DNA from 3 places in the Bacillus infantis NRRL B-14911 genome. Region 2 is predicted to be linked to each of the others. Evidence: riboswitches for the same ligand, from Rfam matches in the RefSeq annotation. Region 2 holds a riboswitch; each other region holds the start of a gene.
The links. Region 2 has a riboswitch for thiamine pyrophosphate ahead of thiC (phosphomethylpyrimidine synthase ThiC). Riboswitches for the same ligand answer to the same signal wherever they lie in the genome.
Positions count from the first base shown of each region.

Region 1: another riboswitch for thiamine pyrophosphate. It lies ahead of thiT (energy-coupled thiamine transporter ThiT); the one in region 2 lies ahead of thiC (phosphomethylpyrimidine synthase ThiC).
Region 3: another riboswitch for thiamine pyrophosphate. It lies ahead of N288_RS07640 (ABC transporter substrate-binding protein); the one in region 2 lies ahead of thiC (phosphomethylpyrimidine synthase ThiC).

Region 1 is NC_022524.1:2,378,169-2,385,575, forward strand. It holds gene N288_RS11855 (ABC transporter ATP-binding protein) at 1-823, opposite strand, end outside; gene thiT (energy-coupled thiamine transporter ThiT) at 1,041-1,643, opposite strand; TPP riboswitch at 1,715-1,813, opposite strand; gene N288_RS11865 (hypothetical protein) at 1,890-2,129, opposite strand; gene N288_RS11870 (hypothetical protein) at 2,349-2,594, shown strand; gene N288_RS11875 (helix-turn-helix transcriptional regulator) at 2,706-2,942, shown strand; gene dnaN (DNA polymerase III subunit beta) at 3,099-4,277, opposite strand; gene N288_RS11885 (NUDIX hydrolase) at 4,320-4,775, opposite strand; gene N288_RS11890 (HAD hydrolase-like protein) at 4,794-5,471, opposite strand; gene N288_RS11895 (GtrA family protein) at 5,570-5,992, opposite strand; gene N288_RS11900 (glycosyltransferase family 2 protein) at 5,946-6,983, opposite strand; gene N288_RS11905 (DUF6044 family protein) at 7,003-7,407, opposite strand, start outside.
Region 2 is NC_022524.1:1,210,411-1,217,817, forward strand. It holds gene N288_RS06305 (ABC transporter ATP-binding protein) at 1-581, shown strand, start outside; gene N288_RS06310 (ABC transporter permease) at 574-1,827, shown strand; gene N288_RS06315 (LysE family transporter) at 2,100-2,732, opposite strand; TPP riboswitch at 2,912-3,027, shown strand; TPP riboswitch at 3,246-3,346, shown strand; gene thiC (phosphomethylpyrimidine synthase ThiC) at 3,399-5,162, shown strand; gene N288_RS06325 (hypothetical protein) at 5,385-5,579, opposite strand; gene N288_RS06330 (metallophosphoesterase family protein) at 5,721-6,941, shown strand; gene N288_RS06335 (AAA family ATPase) at 6,971-7,407, shown strand, end outside.
Region 3 is NC_022524.1:1,485,537-1,492,943, forward strand. It holds gene N288_RS07610 (carbohydrate ABC transporter permease) at 1-125, shown strand, start outside; gene N288_RS07615 (hypothetical protein) at 853-1,611, opposite strand; gene N288_RS07620 (TatD family hydrolase) at 1,787-2,557, opposite strand; gene N288_RS07625 (ABC transporter ATP-binding protein) at 2,554-3,300, opposite strand; gene N288_RS07630 (ABC transporter permease) at 3,297-4,061, opposite strand; gene N288_RS07635 (thiamine-binding protein) at 4,058-4,348, opposite strand; gene N288_RS07640 (ABC transporter substrate-binding protein) at 4,360-5,358, opposite strand; TPP riboswitch at 5,521-5,629, opposite strand; gene N288_RS07645 (cell wall hydrolase) at 5,866-6,504, shown strand; gene N288_RS07650 (YkvA family protein) at 6,527-6,973, opposite strand; gene N288_RS07655 (NAD-dependent deacylase) at 7,080-7,407, shown strand, end outside.

The sequences.
Region 1 (7,407 bases), 1.2 Mb from region 2:
CAACCCTTTCATTCAAATCGAAGCCGGCGTCTACACATTCAAATTTCCTGCCTGCAAATTCAACCTGATAATCGGTTAGCATGGTCCCTTCGACGATGTTGGACTCACCGATGAAGTCGGCCACAAACCGGTTGACAGGCTCATCATAAATATCAGTTGGCGTTCCGCTCTGCTCAATCCGGCCTTTGTTCAGCACAAAGATTTCATCAGAAAGAGCAAGCGCCTCTTCCTGGTCATGGGTGACAAATATAAACGTAATGCCAAGCCTTCTCTGAAGCTCCCGCAGCTCGTACTGCATTTCTGTACGCAGCTTCAGGTCCAGTGCAGAAAGGGGCTCATCCAGCAGGATGACTTCCGGTTTATTGACAATTGCCCTCGCAATCGCGACACGCTGCCTCTGCCCTCCTGACATCTCTTTGATTTCCCTCTGTTCATATCCTTCCAGGTTGACAAACTTGAGCGCCTCTTTCACCTGCTCATTGATTTCCTGGTTTTTCATTTTTTTGATGCGCAATCCGAATGCCACGTTTTCAAATACATTCAAATGCGGGAAAAGTGCATAGTCCTGGAACACGGTATTGACCTGCCTCCTGTTGGCAGGCACTTTATTGATTTTTTGTCCATTGAAGAAAATGGATCCTTCTGTCGGTTCGATGAAACCCGCAATCAGGCGCAGGATCGTCGTTTTTCCGCAGCCTGAAGGACCAAGGAGCGTGTAGAACTTTCCCCTTTCTATATCAAAGCTGACGGCGTCCAGAACCGGACTGTCATTGTCATATTGTTTTGTAACATCTTCAAAGCGGATAATAAACTTATCTGTCATTTCAATCTCCTTTACTATATTAATAGTCGATGTACCTCTAGAAGTTAAGCCTTGTAGGCCAGTTTATCACTTTAGTATAATAGCGTAACTTATTATATACCAAAATTTGTCGAATGAAAGCATTTTTCAGCAATTCTCTTCAATTTCCCTTTTTTAAAAACAAAAGCAGTCGCTTCTGGCCGATTCGCCAGAAGGGACTGCTTTGTGCACATGGTTATCAGTTCGCCAATTTATGCTCTTCCGCAGCGGAATATACCTGTTTCCTCTGTACCAGGCGCGGCGCTGCAGAAAGGAGGAGCCACAATACGGCTGTACATAAGACAGCTGACCCGAGCATCGTTATCCCATTAATCATGAGAGAATATACAAAAGGAGACATCCCTTCAGGTGCATAGCTTCCAAAGAAAATCATACCTGCAAGAAAGTGCCAGAAATATCTGCCCGCACTGCCAAGGAAAATGGCTGCAGCTGTCCATCCCAGAGCCTTACCCTTCTTGCCTTCAGCAAGGCTTTTTTGGAGGGCAAGAGCTAAGAAGCCGGCACAGCCAATAAAGGCGAAAGCAACGAAGTATTCAATGAAAGTCTGCAGGGGCGTCACTATCCAGGCGTCGCCCATGACAATCTGGAGAATCCCCCATAAGAATCCGGAAATGAAGCCCGCTTTCCAGCCCCATCGCAATGAAAGTATGAAGATGGGCACCATTGCAATGGAAATGGATATTGCAGGCGTTAGTTTAATAGAAGGAAGCAGATCAAGAATAACAGCGAATGCTGCAAAAAAAGATGCTTCAATCAAGGCAACCAGCCCTAATTTTTTCATAAAAAATTCTCCCCTTTTGTCCGAATTAACGCAAACCTCAAGGGAGAACTGATCAGGAAGCGGGCATACCTTCACCCATCCATCCACATCCCTGCGCTAGAATTATCTAACAGGTTCAAAGGGTCAGAACAAAAGTTCACTCTCAGCATTAAGCTCCCCTTGTGGTTACGTTATGTAATTAATACTATAATGCATTATATCTCATTCCATCAGGCAGGAAAAGAGCATATTCTGAAAATCGTTTTGTCATGCCGGTCCTCCTTTCTCTTTTTCGAGCTTTTCATAAAGTTCAAGACTTTTGCTGCTGAGATACTCCAGCAGCTTAGGGTGCTGTCTGAAATAGTCGACAAATTCCCTTTGTTCTCTCTCCTGGAACTTAAGCACCTGTTCATAATGCTTGCTGCAATAATAAATCGTACGGTCCCTGTTCCACTCCTTGAGGGGGATCAGGTCCCCCGCTGCCTGGCAATAAAGGCATTTTTTCATATGATCCTTCCTCTAAGTACAGATTAAGCTCCAGGCAGGAAAAGTTGTTTCCCGTCCATACTTTAGTATATTACAGAACGTATGTTCTATTCAATTCATCAGTTTTACTGGTTTTTATATGATCTAATCGGGTATTCAATTAATATATGAAGTATTCTTGTAATTGTTTAAATTTTCAAATAATAAGAATTTACATGCATACAGGAAGGAGGCTTTAAGATGAAGAATATCCTTGATATTAAAGGCAGGCTGAATCCATATTGGTTCAATAAAGTTATTTTCAAGGTTTATATCGCTGACGCAGTGGATGAGAAAACAGTGGAATTGGAAGGTCAGAAGCTTGTTGTGGTCAATGAAACTGAAAAATTGAAGCCCGGCGAGAAGCTCAAAGTCGAGTTTCTGAACATGTGGTTTGTCTATAGCCGGATACCACGCGCAGATCAGCCAGCCAAGCAGCCGCTTTAACTCAAAAGCCGCTTTTTTCTTCTCCTTCCTTCTTTTATTTTTATATTTCACTAGTGATGTTCTTCACTTTCTTTTATAATATGAAAATAAAAGAAAAAAGGAGATTTAACCTTGGATAAAGAAATCATTAAGTTTATCAGAAAGAATTATAATCTTTCACAGCGTGAATTCGCCAAAATGATTAATTGCAGCTTTTCACTGGTTGCTTTGATTGAAATCGGGAAACGCAATGTTTCAGACAATATAGAAAAAAAGATTAAAAATGCGTTCGGACTTGAAGCGCAGGATATTGAATCCATTACCAGCATCATTAAGGAAATCGGCCGCGGTATGCCTCCTTTCAGCTAAAAAGCCTGGATGGGAGGAAATACCTCTGCTTAGCCCTCCCCGCTTTGGCCGTTTTCCAGCTGGATTACTTGATACAGCGCAACAGATTTCCCTCTGTTAATAATATTCTACTAGTATTCAGATCCCCTTCAGATTTGATTTTCTCACCTTTCAGTTTTAATCTTGATTCTGAACCTGTCCCTTGCCAAGGAACATCCCTGATGCAGTCCTGACAGGAGAAATAAGGTGAAAATAGTTTGCCTCCCCAGGGGAAGAGATCAGGATTGGCTTCATTGTCCCATAAAGCCTTATTTTAATATATTCTGACTCTGTTCCTATCAGCGCATCCGCCAGATAACTCCCATTTATTACTGCTGAAGCTTCTGTTTCTCCTCTGATGCTCTGCAATTCCTGCACCTCCTCGATCATGCCCATTTCAGACATTGGGGAAGATATAGTGATGGAGTTTTCATCCTTGGCTTGGATGGAAACAAGAGAGCTTCTTTTTTCTCCAGCAAATATCATTGTCCGCTTGACACCTTGAAGAAGGTGCTTCCTATTGATGACTAACTCTGTTTTGCACCCTTCCGGCTTCAGTTTCTCAGAAGAGGGAAATCTGCCGGTCAAAAGCGAAGAGCAGAAACGGAATGTTGATGTGGCGAATACGGCCTGTGAATCAGATATATAAATGGCTGCTTCTCCGCTTGGTGACTTGCCTATCAATTTGAGCAATTCTGCTGCATTTCTTGCCGGGAGAGTAAATGACTGGCTGAACCCAGCAGAGCCGTCAGCTTTCCACATGGCAAGCCGGCTTGAATCTGTCGCCGTGAATGTCAGCCCGTTTTCATCAAATGCCAGATTGATGCCTTCCAGGATTGGCCTTGAGCTTGTTTTGGCCGCAGATGCAGCTGTATTCCTCAATCCTGCTGCAAGATCAGATGCTTCCAATGGATATATATAAGGAAACTCTACATGTGCTCTATCAGGAAACTGGTCTAGCGGGAAACCCGCAATCGCTGCGGAAATCTGCTTGTCCATTGAATTAATCAGGATTTTATGTGAAGTGGAAGCTTTGATGCTTAAACGGCCAGGTATTTTCCTGATGACTTCAGAAAGCATTCTTCCATCAGCTGCCAGCTTTCCATATTCCAATATATCCAGGCCAGAATCCCTGCAGTTTATTAATGGGTGCTCAAAGATCACAGAGCGGTCCCCGTTTCCGGAAGAGACAGAAAGGCCTCCGCTGTGTGCTTCTATCATAACGAGTTTGCCAGCAGCACTATGGCTTCCCCCTGCGATTCTTGCCGCCTCACTGATGCTTTCAAAAATACTCTCACCATTTACTTTAAATTCCATCTGGTCCACCTCCTTTGATATGAGAATAGCTCTCTTTCACTGCTAAATCCGCCTGCCTCTTTTAGACATTTCTTTTTTCCGCAATAAATCTTCTGCAGCCGTAATGCTCCGCGTCAGCCATTCAGGTGCATCCGGCTGTTCAAGGATTTCTCTGATGCTCATCCACATCACTTCCTCGTTTTCATCAGGACAGACTGGACTGGCTTCACCGCTTTGGTATTCACACAGAAAAACAATGTCAATCACATGATATCCGTCATCCGTAATGAAAGAACTGCTGCATACATACTCCATTCCATCTTTAATCAGTACACCTGTTTCCTCCAGGATTTCTCTTTTTACTGTTCTTTCCAAAACATCTGTGGAATGACCCTCCTTCTCCGCCTTGCCTCCGATCAGAGCCAGCATTCCCCCGGCATGGCTTTCCTGGCTGCTTCTTTTTCCGATCAGCCATTTACCTCCTCTGTGGACTGCTCCTTCAACATTTACTATGAACATCACTTTCACGCCTCTGCTTTATGTTAAATTTTCTTTCACACCGAAGCTGCTATATAGTTCTTCAACCGTCCGAATCAAATAAGTCGGCGATGAATCAGCAGTTTGAAAGAATTCATCCTCGGTTCCATATCCGTAAAGGACAGCAGCTGAATCAATGCCTGAGTGATTTGCGCCGATCACATCATATTTCCGGTCACCAATCATTAAAATATTTTTCTTTTCATATTCCCTGAAATGCAGAAGCACGGATGATATGATATCCTTTTTATCCGAATAGCTGCCATCAAGCGAAGCACCTTCTATGTAATCAAAAATATGTGAGATTTGAAAATGAGATAAAATTCTTTCAGCAAACGCTATAGGCTTTGAGGTGGCGACGCACAGTTTGCAGTCTTTTTCTTTTAATGATAAAAGCAATTCTGATATTCCGGGATATAATTCGTTTTCATATAATCCTTTTTCTGTGTATCTCTCCCTGTAAAACTGTACCGCTTCGTCTGCTTCCTCTCTGCTGAAAAGGCTATGTTCCTGAAAGGAATGGTGAAGAGGCGGGCCGATGAAAAGTTTGAGAATCTCCACGGGCGGAACAGGCCGCCCCATCTTTTCTAAAGCATACCTGATCGAGCGTGCTATTCCCGGATATGGATCTGAAAGGGTCCCATCAAGGTCAAAAATAATAAGCGAATATGGTTTCATGTATTCCTCCTTTCCCTCACTTAATATTACCATAATTATCAAAACATTCAGGGAGTTATATAAGTGAAAAAAATAGACAGCTTATTAATGGAAGCTGCCTACCTTTTAAATACAATATATTTCTGTCCCAAATAATTCAACACTGTATATAATACAGTTCCCAACAGGACTGCCGCCGTTTCTGGATAGAATGCCAGATGATTGTCCAAAATCAATACCAGCTTCTTTGATAGGCTGTAGGAAATAAAATAGCAGCTTGCCGCAAGGCTCGCAAAGAGAAGACCGCTTTTTATAAAAGGCTGTGAGCTTTTAAATGTATAAGCTTTATTAAGAAAATAGCTTGTCACAGCACCAGCAGCATTTCCGAGGAGCGTGGAGAACCAGTACCCTGTCCCTGCCAACAGTAGAATATAAATGCTGCCTAGCCCGATCAGTGTATTGATTAGGCCGACAAGGAGGAACCGGACAAGTGTATCAGTTGGTTTCAGGAAGCTGGCGATACTTGATGCTGAATCCTTCATCCTGCTCCATCTCCCTGTTTTTCAGCTGAAGTGACGCAGGCAGTGTGTAGGTATCAATTTCGACTATGAATTTTGGCCGCCTTTTAGTTTCTTTGTAGATCTTCCCTATATATTCCCCGATCATTCCTATTGCGGTAAGCTGCACTCCGCCTATGAGCCAGATGGATGAAATGAGAGATGTCCAGCCGGCTTCAGTGCTGCCGGTAAACTTTAGAAAAAGAAAATAAGTCCCAAAAAGGATGCTGATTACAGAAGATACAAGACCTGCCATTAAAACGAGCCGGATCGGTGTCACCGAAAAGGAAGTCAATCCATCAAGGGCAAAGGATAGCATTTTTTTCAGCGGATACTTCGTCTCCCCGGCCATCCGCTCTTTCCGCTCATACATGACCTGGTCTGAGCGGAAGCCGATCAGGGGTATAATGCCTCTCAGGAACATATTTGCCTCCCCAAAATGTGCCAGCTCCTCGGCAGCGCGCCTGCTTAAGAGGCGGAAATCAGCATGATTATAGACCAGGCTGGCGCCAAGCTTTGCCATCAGTTTATAAAAACCCTGGGCAGTCGCCCGTTTGAAAAAAGTATCCTTTTCCCTTTTACTCCTAACTCCGTAGACTATATCACAGCCTTCATGATATTTAACCAGAAATTCCCTGATGGCACAGGGATCATCCTGAAGGTCTGCATCGATCGTGACAATGCAGTCCGAAGATTTCATGCTGGTAAAAATTCCTGCTAAAAGGGCATTTTGGTGCCCTGAGTTCCTGGACAGCTTAAGCCCTGTCACCCGTTCAGATTTCAGGCTTTCTTTATGGATGAGATTCCATGTCCTATCCCTGCTCCCGTCATCAACAAACAGAAGCTTGCTCGAGCTGGAAATCAGTCCTTCAGTTTCAAGGTCCTCCAGAAGCCTGCCAAGTTCCGCCATCGTATATGCCAGCATCTCTTCTTCGTTATAGCAGGGTACAACGATAGTTAATATAGTTTCAGTCATTCTGCTTCCTCCTAGATGTCTATATTGCCTTATACAAATAAATCTTCCAGGCAGCATCCCCGGATGTGAATTCTCTCTCCAGCTCCAGACCGTTTTCCATGCTGTTCATAATCGGCACGGCAGAAAAAAAATATTCACCTCCCATTTCTTTGAAAACAGCAGTATCCAATTTGAGATTTTTGAGCTTTTTATCAGAAGTTTTTTTGAACATATAATGCTTCCCCAGTTCTGCTGTAAAGATATAGCATCTTCCTCCCCATTCATCAAAATAGCGGCGAATGGTCTTATTTTTTGCCAATTCCTCCGCAATTATTTTCCTGAACTGGTGCTTATAGGTGAGCGGGTAGAAATTATTATACGTGTCCAGCGTATAAAAGCCGTTATACTGGGCAATTGCCGGATGGATGCCTATGCTTGCAACCCG
Region 2 (7,407 bases):
TTCTGAAAGAGCTGGACTATTGGCTTAATAGGTTCAAGGTGCCGGAATACGCAAACAAAAAGGTGGAGGAACTTTCCAAGGGGAATCAGCAGAAGATCCAGTTTATTGCCAGCGTTATACATAAACCCAAGCTATTAATCCTTGATGAGCCTTTCAGCGGATTGGATCCGGTAAATGTCGAGCTATTGAAAAGCGCTGTGCTTGAACTAAAGGAGAAAGGCACGACCATTGTGTTTTCCAGCCACCGGATGGAGCATGTGGAGGAAATGTGCGAGCATTTATGCATCATGCATAAGGGACGCCCTGTTGTCCACGGAGCACTTAAGGAAATTAAAAGGGCGTTCGGGCGGAAGAACCTTGTGATCCATGCGGACTTCAAACTGGATTTCTTAAGCGGATTCCCTGGAGTGGAAAAGGTAAAGCAGACTGCGGAGGGCGTGCATCTGCAGATTGAAGGGGAAAAGGCTGCGGAGGCAATTTTAAAAGAAATTGCCGGCAGGGGATTTGTCAGGAAGTTTGTTCTTGAGGAGCCTTCGCTGAACGATATTTTCATAGAAAAGGTGGGTGCTTCTTATGAATAATTTCTGGATTATCCTATTCCACACATACTGGAGCAAACTGAAGACGAAATCATTCATTATTACAACGATTGTCACGCTGCTGCTGATCATCGGCCTTACAAATATGCAGCAGATCATTGAAACGTTCGACAGTGGAGATGATGAGGTAAAGGTGGCTGTAATCGATGAAACAGGCAATCTCCTGAATCCTCTCCAGCAGCAGCTGAATACAGCAGGCAGCACCCTGAAGCTTGAAGAGTTCAGCGGTTCGGCAGACGATGGCGAGGCAAAAGTGAAGGATGGCGATTATGCAGGGCTGCTTACTCTCTCAGCCGATTCCGAAGAGCTTCCTGCTGCCGAATACAAATCCCTCAGCCTGGCGGATACATCGGTATCAGGTGAGTTGGAGGGAGCCCTTCAGCAGGTAAAGACCGGGATCGCAGCCTCAAAAATCAATCTTTCTGATGCTGAGCTTGCCAGTCTCTATGAGCCTGTCCAGTTCCAAAGGGATGCGCTGGAGGAGAATGCCAAAACAGAAGAAGAGCTGACACAGGCAAGGGGCCTTGTTTATGTGCTGCTGTTCATCATCTATTTTGCTGTCATCATGTATTCAAGCATGATTGCGATGGAAGTAGCTACGGAAAAATCTTCGCGTGTGATGGAAATCCTGATTTCAAGCGTTTCACCCATCAAGCAGATGTTCGCCAAAATTCTCGGGATCGCCTTGCTTAGCCTGACGCAGCTGTCGGTGCTGCTGCTGGTAGGCTACTTTTTCGTCAAGCGGAATCTTGAGTCGATGCAGGGAGGCTTCTTTGAATTCTTCGGATTCGGCGATATTCCGGCAGCCACTATCATGTATGCTGTAGTGTTCTTTATTCTCGGCTATCTCCTGTATGCCACACTTGCAGCTTTCCTGGGCTCGCTTGTCAGCAGGATCGAGGATGTCCAGCAGATGATCATGCCGATGACCATGCTCGTTGTAGCCGGCTTTATGATCGCGATCATCGGGCTGTCACAGCCGGAAAAAGCATTTGTGACCATCAGCTCCTATATCCCGTTCTTTACCCCGATGCTGATGTTCATGAGAGTAGGAATGCTCACCCTGCCGGTCTGGGAGCCGATAGCGGGGATTGGGATCCTGGTTGTGTCCATCCTGCTGCTCTCAATATTTGGAGCAAGGGTATACAAGGGCGGAGTGCTCATGTACGGAAAATCCAATTCCTTCAAGGATATAAAAAAAGCTTTGCAGCTGTCTAAAAATAAATAGGCGGTCAATCAGCCCTGGCAAGCTTAATGAATAATTTCCGCCTATAAATGGGGCTGTTGATTTGCGTTCCAGGCACTCCGCTTTCCGCGGGGCGACGCTGAGCCTCCTCAGAGCAAGCTCTTGCGGGGTCTCAGCCTTGCCGCTATCTCCCGCAGGAGTCTGCGTGCCTTGCACTCCAATCAACAGGCTTAAATACTTAATGCCGCTGTTCCAATGTTCTAAAAAATAATGACTGCAGACAAACCCGATTTATATCAGGTTTGTCTGTTTTTTTATCCAAACAAAGAAGCAATCCCCTGATATCCAAAATAGATTCCGAAAAGAATAAGCGACAGTCCGGAAAGCATGCTGATGATGATGATCGCTTTTGAGGTCAGGAACCGCCTGAATCCGCTCGTCAGGCCTGCCACAAAAATGTCCCAAAGGCCCAGTCCGATAAAAATCATGAGGCTGTAGACAAGAAGCTGGCCTGTCCCAAAGGAGGACGCAGTTTTGGCCAAAACCGATCCGTAAATCCCCAGCCAAAACAAAATCGACAGCGGGCTTGAAACCGACATGATGAATCCGGTGAAAAAGCATTTGAACAGCGATTCTTTGCTCCGTATGTAAGTGACAGATATTTTATTGGCATTCATCATGCCTTCGATTCCGGAATAAAGAAGAATAAAACCGCCGAACAGCCACAGGAAGGTTTGAATCATAGGGGAGTCAAGGAATTGCACGAGTCCGAGATAGACGATCAGCATATAAACCCCGTCAGCGATCATCGATCCCGCGCCGACAATCCATGCGTGCCAAAATCCGTTTTTCAGCCCCTTTTCCAGCCTGACAGCATTGACAGGGCCGATCGGCGCCGCCAGTGAAAGTCCTAAAACGATATAGCTGATGTATATTCCAATGCTCAATGATATCACTCGCCTATTCAAGGATTAGCCCGGAAGGACTAGTACAATTTTATGCAGCAAACACAGAGGGTAGGACCGCAAATCTTAAAATCTCCAGCTTTGTGTTTTTGGAATAATATGAAATTAGTCTGTTCTCTTCCTGGTCGGCATATGGTATAGTAGCTTATGAAAATAGCATATTTTGGCACTGGGGGTGCCGGTAGAGGCCGGCTGAGAGTAAGACCCGTTTTTAGTCTTTGACCCTTTTATACCTGATCTGGTTCGTACCAGCGGAGGGAAGTGTAGATGGCTTTTATTTGTCATACATACGCGGACTCCTTTTGCAGGAGTCCGCTTTTTAGCTTCTGCAGAAGAAAGATGCGGCAGCTGTATGCCATTTTTTGGCCTGGCATGCCCCCGGTGCAATATGCAAGGGGGGTTTTTGCTGTGAAAAAATAAACGCATGAAAAAATAGTGTGCAGATAACTTGATGTTTTTATTTTGAAAAATGCAAGAAAGTTTCTATTAGATTTTATTCACTGCTGGGGGAGCTTTACAGGCTGAGAAAGGAAAATCCTAAACCCTTGGAACCTGATCTGATTAATGTCAGCGTAGGGAAGCAGCCGGCATGGCCTGCTTCCTCCGTAAAAAACTGCCCTGAGGCACAAAGATGGAGGAGGAAGAAGTATGAAAGATTTATATCAAATGAATAGACTGTTTTTTTCAGGAAGCCGGAAAGTATATGTAAACGGCATCAGGGACGATATAAAGGTCCCGGTCAGGGAAATAATCCAGGAAAGCTCGAGGACTGCTATTGGAACAGAGGACAATCCGCCTGTTTGTGTATATGACACGAGCGGCCCTTATTCTGATCCTGATTTTGAGATAGATATAACGAAAGGTTTGCCCCGGGTAAGGGAAGGCTGGATTGAGGAGCGGAAGGATGCGGAAGCTTATCAAGGCAGAGTGCAGAAGCCGGAGGATAACGGGCTTCGGGCCGGGACCGAAGTTTCTTATGCAGACATTTTCCCGAATAAAGCCCCCTTCCCTCTCAAGGCAAAAGAGGGCAGGAATGTGACTCAGCTGCATTATGCCCGGAAAGGGATCATTACACCTGAAATGGAGTTCATCGCCATCAGGGAAAATCTGGATCCTGAATTCGTCAGGAGCGAGGTGGCAAGCGGAAGGGCGATCATTCCTGCCAATATCAATCACCCGGAGGCGGAACCGATGATCATCGGCCGCCATTTTCATGTGAAGGTCAATGCGAATATCGGCAATTCGGCTGTTTCTTCCTCCATCGCGGAAGAAGTGGAAAAAATGACCTGGGCAGTGCACTGGGGGGCAGATACGATTATGGATCTTTCGACCGGGAAGAACATCCATGAAACCCGTGAATGGGTCATCCGCAATTCTCCAGTTCCTGTTGGGACTGTACCGATTTATCAGGCACTTGAAAAGGTGAAGGGGATTGCCGGGGATCTGACCTGGGACATATACAGGGATACCTTGATAGAGCAGGCTGAACAGGGAGTGGATTATTTTACAATCCATGCAGGGGTGCTGCTCCGCTATATTCAGCTGACTGCCGAAAGGACGACAGGTATTGTATCCAGGGGAGGGTCGATCATGGCCCAATGGTGCCTCCAGCATCATAAAGAGAATTTCCTGTATACGCATTTTGAGGAAATCTGTGAAATTTTAAAAGCTTACGATATTTCCATCTCTCTCGGAGATGGGCTGCGTCCGGGTTCTATAGCAGATGCGAATGATGAGGCTCAATTTGCGGAGCTAGAAACGCTCGGAGAGTTAACTGAAATAGCCTGGAAGCATGATGTCCAGGTGATGATCGAGGGGCCGGGGCATGTTCCGATGCATAAGATCAAAGAAAATGTAGATAAGCAGATGGAAATTTGCAAGGAGGCGCCATTTTATACGCTTGGCCCACTGACGACAGATATAGCCCCGGGATATGATCATATTACATCCGCAATAGGAGCAGCGATGATCGGATGGTTTGGCACTAGTATGCTTTGCTATGTAACGCCAAAGGAGCATCTTGGGCTTCCGGATAAAAACGATGTCAGGGAAGGGGTCATTGCTTATAAAATTGCAGCTCATGCCGCAGATCTAGCCAAAGGCCATCCCGGTGCCCAGGTTCGGGACGATGCATTGTCAAAGGCCAGGTTCGATTTCAGGTGGAACGACCAGTTCAATTTATCCCTGGATCCTGAACGGGCGCGGGCATACCATGATGAAACCCTGCCGGCCGAGGGGGCAAAAACCGCCCATTTCTGTTCTATGTGCGGCCCTAAATTTTGTTCTATGCGCATTTCCAAGGATATCCGCCAGATGGCCAAAGGTCAGGGGAAAACCGTTTCAGAGGCAATTGAGGATACAATGGAGCAAAAAGCCGGGGAGTTTGCCAGCCGTGGCTCATCCATCTATTGAACATAGAAGAAATACTGAAGTTTGGAAAATGGAAGAGCAGATCCTCAATATGCAGCAAAAGATCCGGGGGCTGGAAAAGCAAATTTCAGAGATACAGAGAAGCTGCTCCCATATCTATTATGAGGCAGATGGATACAGGACCTGCACAAAATGCCGCAAGAGCGAATCGGTCCACTATTGAATAAGACAAAGGCTTGCCAGGATATCCCGGCAGGCCTTTGTCTATTCGCTGGACTGTTTTTCCATTTGCCTTTGTATGCTGCCGTAAGTAGGCAGATAAACAATGCCGATGCTCCATGCAGCAGCAGCCGTGAACTTCCAGCTTCCTGTCAGAGCCGAAATGATGATGAACAAAAGAAACAGGCCGGCAGAAATATATTTGAGTCTAATAAGTGCCGATTGAGGATTTTTATACAAGGGTAATCACTCCTAATGTTATTTGCTTCTTATACTCTCCGAAGATGCAAAAGGTTCAAAGCCTGATAACTTTTTGTAGAGGAACGTGCATTCGCTTTTTCCAGGTGATAAAATAGGAGAAAAGCGCTGAAAGGGAACATTATGAAGGAAATTACATTTATTCATGCAGCAGACCTGCATCTGGACAGCCCTATGCTCGGGCTTTCCAGCCTGCAGGATGATTTATTCGATAAAATTAAAGAAAGCACATTTGCCGCTCTGAAAAATATAGTGGATGCTGCCCTTGCAAGGAAGGTGGACTTTGTCATTCTGGCAGGAGATCTGTTTGACGGTGAAGACAGGAGCATAAAGGCACAGGCAAGGCTGCGAAAGGAAATGAACCGCCTTGCGGAAAAGAATATACCTGTTTACGCAGTCCATGGAAATCATGACCATTTTGAGGGCACCTGGTCCCACATCAGTCTGCCGGACAATGTACATATTTTCCCTCACCAGCCAAGTGAGGAAAGCTATACAGCACCAAATGGGACAACGGTCAGCCTGCATGGCTTCAGCTACCCGAGGAGGCATGTTTCCGAGAGGATGATCAGCCAGTATCCGGTTCGGGGAATGTCGGACTTCCATATCGGCATCCTGCATGGCAGCCTTGAAGGGGAGACCGGCCATGGCCGCTATGCCCCGTTTATTTTAAAAGAGCTGCTGGATAAGGAATACGACTACTGGGCTCTGGGCCATATCCATAAAAGAATGGTTCTGAATGCTGAGCCGCCGGTCATCTATCCGGGAAATACTCAGGGGCGCAGCCGGAAGGAAAGCGGGGCGAAAGGCTGCTACCATGTCACACTGAATGAAGCAGGGGCAGATTTTGAATTTCTTCAATGCCACAGCTTCCGCTGGGAGCAGAGAACAGTCGATATCAGCGGACTATCAGCATTTGATGAGGTCTACAGCAGGTGCCTTCAAGCTGTTGAAGAAGAGCGGAAGAATGGCGGTGTCATTCTTGAACTTTTCCTGGAGGGGGCATCACTCAGTCCGCAGGATATGAATGCTGTGGCCGGGGGTGAACTGCTCTCACTCCTTCAAGAGGAAGAGGTAGGGAATATGCCATTTGTATGGGTGAGCGCAGTTATAGCCGAAGAGCAGCAGAGCTGGGACAGAAATCAGCTGAGGGAAAAAGCAGATTTTTTCAGCGGGCTGTTTGCTGCTGCGGACGGGTTTGAAGATTTTGAAGAAAGCTTGGGAAGCCTTTACAGCCACCCGCTGGCAAGAAGGTATGCAGAAAGTATGGAGGAGGGGGAAAAGGCAGTGCTTTTAAAAGAAGCGGAAGAGATGCTGCTGGGGCTCCTTTACAAAAATGACTGAAAGGCAGCGCAGGGAAGGGGAACAGCTCTATGAAAATACTTGAAATCCATATATACGGCTACGGCAAACTTGAAGATGCTGTCTATTCCGGCATTGGAGATTTCCAGGTCTTCTTTGGCGAAAATGAAGCAGGCAAATCTACCATCATGTCTTTTATACACAGCATCCTGTTTGGCTTTCCCTCCAGGCAGCAGGCTGAGCTCAGATATGAACCGAAATTTGGGGCGAAATACGGAGGCAGGATCACAGCTTCCTTCCCTGGAAGGGGAAAAGCAGTCATCGAGCGGGTAAAAGGAAAATCAGCAGGAGATGTAAGTGTGGTGATGGAGACTGGGGAACGAGGAGGGGAAGAGCTCCTTGGCGAACTCCTTTCACATGTAGATAAAACGCTTTTCCAGGCCATTTTTTCATTCAATCTCCATGGGCTGCAGAATGTCCACTCCATGAAAAATGAAGAGCTGAGCAA
Region 3 (7,407 bases), 280 kb from region 2:
CCACCCAGTGGCACTACCTGATGGCCATGTCAGTAACCGTTCTTCTGCCGGTCGTCCTGCTGTTCTTTTTCTTCCAAAAACACTTCATCGAAGGCTCAAATATAGCATCGGGGAGTAAGGGGTAAGAAAAGCAGAGGCTCTATAGCTGGATGAGCTCTACAAATAGAAAAGCAGAAACGGTTTGCCCCCAAAAGGTCCTCAGACTAATAACGCCACGTTCGGTGGAAAGGTCTGGATGACCAGCATCCTATGTCTCAGGCTGTAAAATAGCCGAATAGATGCTCAAAAAGAAAGAAGCCATGCCGTGGATATTAGCAGTTCAGATAATGTGGAACAAATCTTAAATCACAGGCCTAATAAGATACGTTTTCGTAACGTAAATAACAGGGGAATTAACAAACCGAAAAAGCTTGGGATATCCCAAGCTTTTTCTATTTAATATGTTATTCTAATTTAATTTATGCACCAAACGCTGAATAGTAGAAAAACCGAGGATTTCCCGTTATACTTTTGCATGCTTAAACAGTGAAACTAGGTTCCATGCTATTTGAAAATTATAGAGGGACAAATTCCCCTTATTTTGCATATAGTACTAAAAATAGCTTTAATAGAGGGATAAATTCCTCTTATTTGACTTGAAGGACGTGAAAACAGGTAGTTTTACTTTGCATAGAGGGAGAAACTTCCCTTATTTTCTCCAAAAACACTATTAATCTGAATTTAACAGTAAATACTCCCCTTATATTTCTGTCACCGGTTACTGACTCTTCATCTTCCCAACTTTCTTATCTGCTGGCATATATAGCCACTGCTACTTAACGCGGATGGCAAGCCTTCTTTCTTTATAATCAATTAAGCCGGTGCCGGACAGGTGGTTTTCCAGACGCCTTTTACACAAACCTTATCCTTGGGCACATAGCAATCAATGATTGTTTTGCCGGCGCACAGCAGCCTGCCGACTGAATATTGTGAGCCCGATGAACAGTAGCTGCCGACCAAATTGGCACATGGAAGAGAAACGCTCCCATTGGTATAGCTTGTACATTGCCAGCAAAGATAGTTGCTTCCGTTCACACCTTCTTCACCTGCAGGATTCCCGCTTTGCAGCCCCGCTGAACTGACCATGCTTTCTGCTTTTTCCTCCGTCTGCACGGCAAGTTCTGCGTATAAATCTGTCTCAGACACATCAATTGCAGTGGTGGTGCCGGTGGAGAGTTCTTCAAGATAGATAGCTTGATCTTTGAGAATGCTGCTATAGTCGATAATATAAGCCTGCATATCATCATTGATGCTGTCATAAGCAAACGTAAGGATGGAGGAGAAACTGACAGTGGCTGCACCGCCTGCGGCAAGTGAAGCTTCTTCCTTATATTTAATCTCATACTGGACAATCCAGCCATACTGCTGGTCTTTTTCGTCTTTAAGCGGATTCAGGATATAAGGATCGTTTGAGAGAAAGTCATCTTTAAAGTCCTTATACTCTTCTGTCTTCTTTACGAGCTTAAGAAATTGTTCTTCAGAGGGAATCAGGCTGGCAGTTTCCGGCTGGGCAAAAGCAGAGGTGGAAAAAGAAAACAGGATGATAAGCAGAATCAGACCATATTTTTTCATTCAGCAGTCCTCCAATAAGTTTTTCTTTTACTGTACCTTATATTTCCATTTGGAGATATGGGGAAAATTTATTAAAGGAAAAATGGTTCTATACTACTAAAGAGATCAGATGTGTCTTTTAATATCCCATTCCTGTTTTACCAACAAAAAGCACCCTGCGTAAACAGAGTGCTTCTCATATTCTATAAAAATCCCTGGTATTAGTCAGCAGGAGCGTATATACCTCCGGCAATGCCATTTTTTTGATTTCAGCGATTTTAGCTGCTGAACGATGGATCATGAGTGGTGAAGTCATTTGTTTATTGAAAGGCCCTTCGAATGGCCAGGGACCGTCTGTTTCTGCCATCACCTGCCTGATTGGATAGTCTTTTACCAGAGATTGAATTTCCCCTTCGTACAATACATCAGGAGTCACTGAGATGAAATAGCCATTGGCGGCCATTCGTTCAGCCGTAAGAGCTGAGCCTTTGAACCAATGAAAATGGGCTTTTTCAATAGAATACTTTTCAAGCAGGCTGCATACTATCTCTGCATCTTCATAGATGCTATGGAGGATGACGGGGAGCTGCCACTCCTTTGCTTTCTGGACAAACAGCTCCAGTATTTCAAGATAAGGTTCCAGGCCTATAAAGGAAGCACCCTGTTCTTGTCTTAAATAGTATGGAAGGCCGACCTCTCCGATGGCTATCATATTTTCTTTATGATCCCCCATCCAGCCTATCAGATCAGCAAGTTCTGCTTCAGGAGGGGGGACCTGTTCCGGATGGTACCCAAAAGCCGGCTTTACCTTTGAAAACCTCTCTGCAAGGAGCAGGTTCTTTTTGCAGGAGCTGAGATCCCACGAGACAGTTATGAGTGATTCGAGCTCCTGTATGCTGCAAATATTAGCAATATCCTGATCTGCATAGCGGTCCAGGTGGATATGGCTGTCAATAATCTTGTTCATCCTTTTTCCCTCTTTGGCCGCAGCGAATGATGGACCTTTCTTTTCCATTCCAGAAATTCCTCTTCCAGGAACAGTTCTTCTCTTCTTGGCCGGGAAAAAGGCACCGTAAATTCCGCTGCTGTATGGGCCGGCTTTTCTGATAAGACGATGATGCGATCTGACAGAAAAAGAGCTTCTTCTATATTATGAGTGATAAAGATGATGGCCGGCCGCTGCTCTTCCCAAATGGTCAGGAGCCACTTCTGCATATCAAGCCGCGTCAGTTCATCCAGCGCTGAAAAGGGCTCATCCAGGCAAAGAAGCTCCTGCGGGCTGAGCAGCGCCCTGATGAAGGAAGCGCGCTGCTTCATTCCGCCGGATAATTCATGCGGATAGGCATGCGCATACTGCCCGAGCCCTGCTTTATGTATCATTTCCATGGCTTTTTCCTTATCTGTTCTGCCTGTCAGTTCCTGTCCCAGAAGGACATTTTGCAAAACTGTCCTCCACGGAAGAAGGGAAGGGGTCTGCGGCATATAACTCATGAAACCTTTTTGGCCATTGATCGATTGGCCGTTCATCTGGATGCTTCCTTCATCGGGTAGAAGCAGTCCCCCAATCAGATTGAAAATGGTGCTTTTTCCGCTTCCCGAAGGCCCGAGAAGGGAGACGAATTCACCTTCATTAACTTCAAGGCTTAAGTTATTAAGGACCATCTGTTCCCCAAAAGATTTTGATATATTATCCAGGTGCAGGAGATTCATTTTATCTGCTCCTTTTTATTCCATTTTAAAAGCAGGCTCTCTGCCAAAAGGATTGCTCCGAAGAAAATCAGGCTTAGTATCATAATGGCAAATATGGCTACAAAAACACGGTCTGTCCGGAAGGAGGAGGAGGCGAGAGTCATAAAAACGCCTATCCCTTTTTCCGAACCGAGCCATTCTGAGATGACAGCGCCCATAACACTGTAGGTGGCCGAGATTTTCAGCCCTGAAAATAGCGAGGGCAGGGAGCCGGGCCATTCCAGCTTCCAGAACAGCTGCCTTTTGGTGGCTCCTGACATGGCCATATAATGCTTAAGCTCGGCTGGAACCTGCCTGAAACCGTCCAAAGCTGCCACAGTGATTGGAAAAAAACAGACAAGAATAATGACAATAAATTTCGGCAGCAGCCCAAACCCGAACCAGATGACAAGGAGAGGGGCAAGGACGATGACAGGGACATTCTGGGATAGTATCAGCAGCGGGTAAACAGATTCCCTTACAGCCGGCAGACGGTGAAGGATGATGGCCGCGGTGAGCCCGAAAACAGTCCCCAGTGCAAAGCCGGCCAGTGATAATAGCACAGTTGACGCCAGGTGGCCGGAAAAACGGGCCCAGCTTTCCACAGATTCAGCCATGATGTCAGAGGGCGGCGGCAGGAGCCAGGCAGGGACTTCTGCCAGCCTTACTGCTGCTTCCCAGAGAATGAACAAAAGGAGGAGAACCGCTGCCGGCTTCCATCCTTTTACAGCCACTTTCTTCATTTGTATTTATCCGTCAGGTCATCCATCGTGATCCCATCAGGCTGAAACAGAATTTTGACTTGAGAAATCACATTTTTGCTTCCCATTGCAATCATTCTTTCATTCATCCTTGCGATGATCCGGAATAGCTCTTCAAGCTCGCCTTCCATCGTTGTCTCCAGTGGATGGACCTCGTATTTCACTCCGGATTCTGCAATGATTTTAATTGCTTCATCTACATATGGAATAACATCTTCCCCGTTTTTTGTTTTAGGTATAATCTGAATGCTGATCAGTGTACTGGCCATTATGGTTCCTCCTATTCTGGCAAAAATTCATTGGTAAAAGCTTTTTCAGCGTCCAGCTCGCTGTCCAGCAGTTTATTTTCATACATCCATTGGGCATAGTTTTCCCAAACCTCTATACTCTGTTCTCCCCATTGTTCTGCATCATCCTGATATTTTGGAGACAGCCATTCCTGGCTTTTCTTGACCAGCTCGGCGTCTAAATCAGGTGCAGCCTCAAGCAGGATATCAGCAGCTTCTTCCGGATTCTTGATTGCAAACTGATAGCCCTGTGATGCTGCTTTTACAAAGGCTCTGACAGTATCAGGACTATTTTTGATCATTTTCTCATTTGTAGCCAGAACAGGTGTATAATAATCGAGTTTATCGGAATAGTCGGTAAGGTAGACCATATTCAGATCTTCTCCGCGAAGCTCCGCCTCGACGCCAGTCCACCCATAATAAATCCAGGCAAAATCGATATCCCTTTTAACAGCTGTAAAGAAATCGGCATCCCCCATGTTAACAAAGGAAACATCAGAGACATCTGCATTTTCCTGCTTCATTAATGAGGCGATAACAGATTCCTCAACAGGCGATCCCCAGCCTCCATATTTTTTCCCGGCAAAATCCTTTGGCGAGTCGATATTTTTTGCTGCAGGAGAAGCAAAGCCGGACGTATTATGCTGTATGACGGCGGCTACCGACACAAGCGGGACACCCTGAACCCGTGCCTGTGTAATACTTTCCTGATAGCTGACGCCAAAGTCGGCCTTACCGGAAGCAACCAGCTGGTCTGCTCCAGCGTCACCAGGCATGATGATTTCTGCATCAAGGCCATTTTCTTTGAAAAAATTCTTTGCTTTGGCAGCGTAAAGTCCAGTGTGATTAGTATTTGGTGTCCAGTCAAGGACAACCGTTATCTTTTCCAGGTCCTGCCCTTTATCAGCTTGTCTTTCTTCCTGACCAGTCTGTCCTCCGGTGCAGCCGGCAAGCAGGCAGACAGTGCACAATGCGCTGAGCCATTTCTTCATGATCAATCCTCCATGCTGTTTCTGATATTATTCCAAAAAGACCGCCGGTTAATGGCATAAACTAATTCTGGACAACCGCGGGCGGAGGTGCTGTTCCTTTATATCCCGATGCAAACAAAAAAGCGCCCGGATTTCAGAACCCGTGCGCAATAAAAAACATTCATCAATTAAGAATATGTTTCCTACGCTGGCATCTCTCCAGATCAGGTTCAAAGGGTCCTTTATTGTAAAAATAAAGTCTCAACCGTGCCCGGTTCCCCCACAATTCTCTCCTATTTACAGCCGCATAAAGCAGCCGGTCCGTTCAGAGCTCCCGCATTCATCCGGGAATCATGGTCCATTATAACAGATATTCTCTGCAATGGCATTGAAACAGCTTTCTTCCGGAAAATTCGGAGTTATCCCTATATATCCCTGTGCTGCCATGGAAAGAATTAAGTTTGGAACTGAATCTTTATCTGTGATAGGGTAAGGAATGTTGAAAAAAGATTGAATGGAGGAGAAGACATGAAATATCTTGCCTTAATGATTGCTGCATTCATGCTGATCTCATTCCAGATTGTCCAAAATCCCGGAAAACAAGCATTTGCCAAGACGATTGATAATGTCGATATATATACTGTAAAAGAAGAGGATAGCCTTTCGAAGCTCAGCAGGCAATTTGGTGTGGCTGCAGAGGATATACAGAAGGCTAATTATAAAAAGGATGAAAAGATATTTGCCGGAGATAAGCTCATCATTCCGTCTGCTCCAAAGAAAAAGAAGCGGATAACAGAACAAAAGGTCAGCTTATCTAAAGGAGAAAAAGATCTTTTGGCAAGGCTTGTGCATGCGGAGGCAAAAGGTGAGCCGCATGCCGGAAAAGTCGCTGTGGCTGAAGTGGTCCTCAATAGAATGAAGGACGAAAAATTTCCGGACACAGTCAAAGAAGTTATTTACGAAGACAGGCAATTTGAGCCTGTGGACAATGGGATGATCAATAAACCGGCAGGGAAGGATTCACAGAAAGCAGTCCAGGAGGCATTGACTGAAGAAAGAAAAGACGGTGAGTCCCTGTTTTTCTTTAATCCTGACCAGACTAACAGCAAATGGCTCCGCACAAGGGCCGTTACAAAAGAAATCGGCAACCACCGGTTTGCGAAATAGAATAAAGAAAAAACTCTTGTTGCTATACAAGAGTTTTTTTGCTGTCTTCTTCCATATCTATAATATTGTCTGGCTGTGTTTCTCTCCATAGCTTAAATCTTTCAAGCTCATTGGCGATTTGCTTGATGATAAAGCCGATGATTGCGGCATCATCCAATATGCCGATTCCGGCAAGAAAGTCGGGGACAAGATCCAGGGGAGACACAAAATAGAGAATGCCAGCAATGACCGTAACAGCTGTTTTTGCAGAAATGTCCCTATACTGTCCCTTTGAGTAGGCTTTAATGAGTTCAAACAGGAGCTGAAGCTTGTCCCATACTTCAGATAGGGAATTTTTCCTGGAATCGGCTTTTTTGCTTGCTTTGGAAAGAAGCCCGCTTGTTTTGCCCGGATCATTTAAGTATTTTGCAGCGCGGCTCTCATATTTTTTATACTCCTTTTCGTAATCTTCCTTTTTGAAAGTCTTCATATATAACATCCTTCCGGTTAAAAGATTCTTTTTTATACTTTTATCCCATTTTCGGATGGTTGAACCCCGGAAAAGTTTATAATAGAGAAAAAAGCGAGGTGTCCTTATGCTTTTAGAGTGGCTGAAAGAGTCAAGCTATACGGTTATATTGACTGGTGCAGGCATGTCAACAGAAAGCGGGCTGCCTGATTTCCGGTCTGCAGGAAGCGGGTTAACGAATACAGTGGATTATGGGAAAATTGCCAGTACAGAAGCTCTCAACCATCATGTCAGCGAATTCATTGAATTTTATCGCCGCAGAGTTATGGGGCTGAAGGAATGCAGTCCCCATGCAGGGCATTATATATTGGCAGACTGGGAAAGGAGGGGAATTGTCCAAAGCATCATTACACAGAATGTAGACGGTTTTCATCAGGCGGCAGGAAGCAGAAATG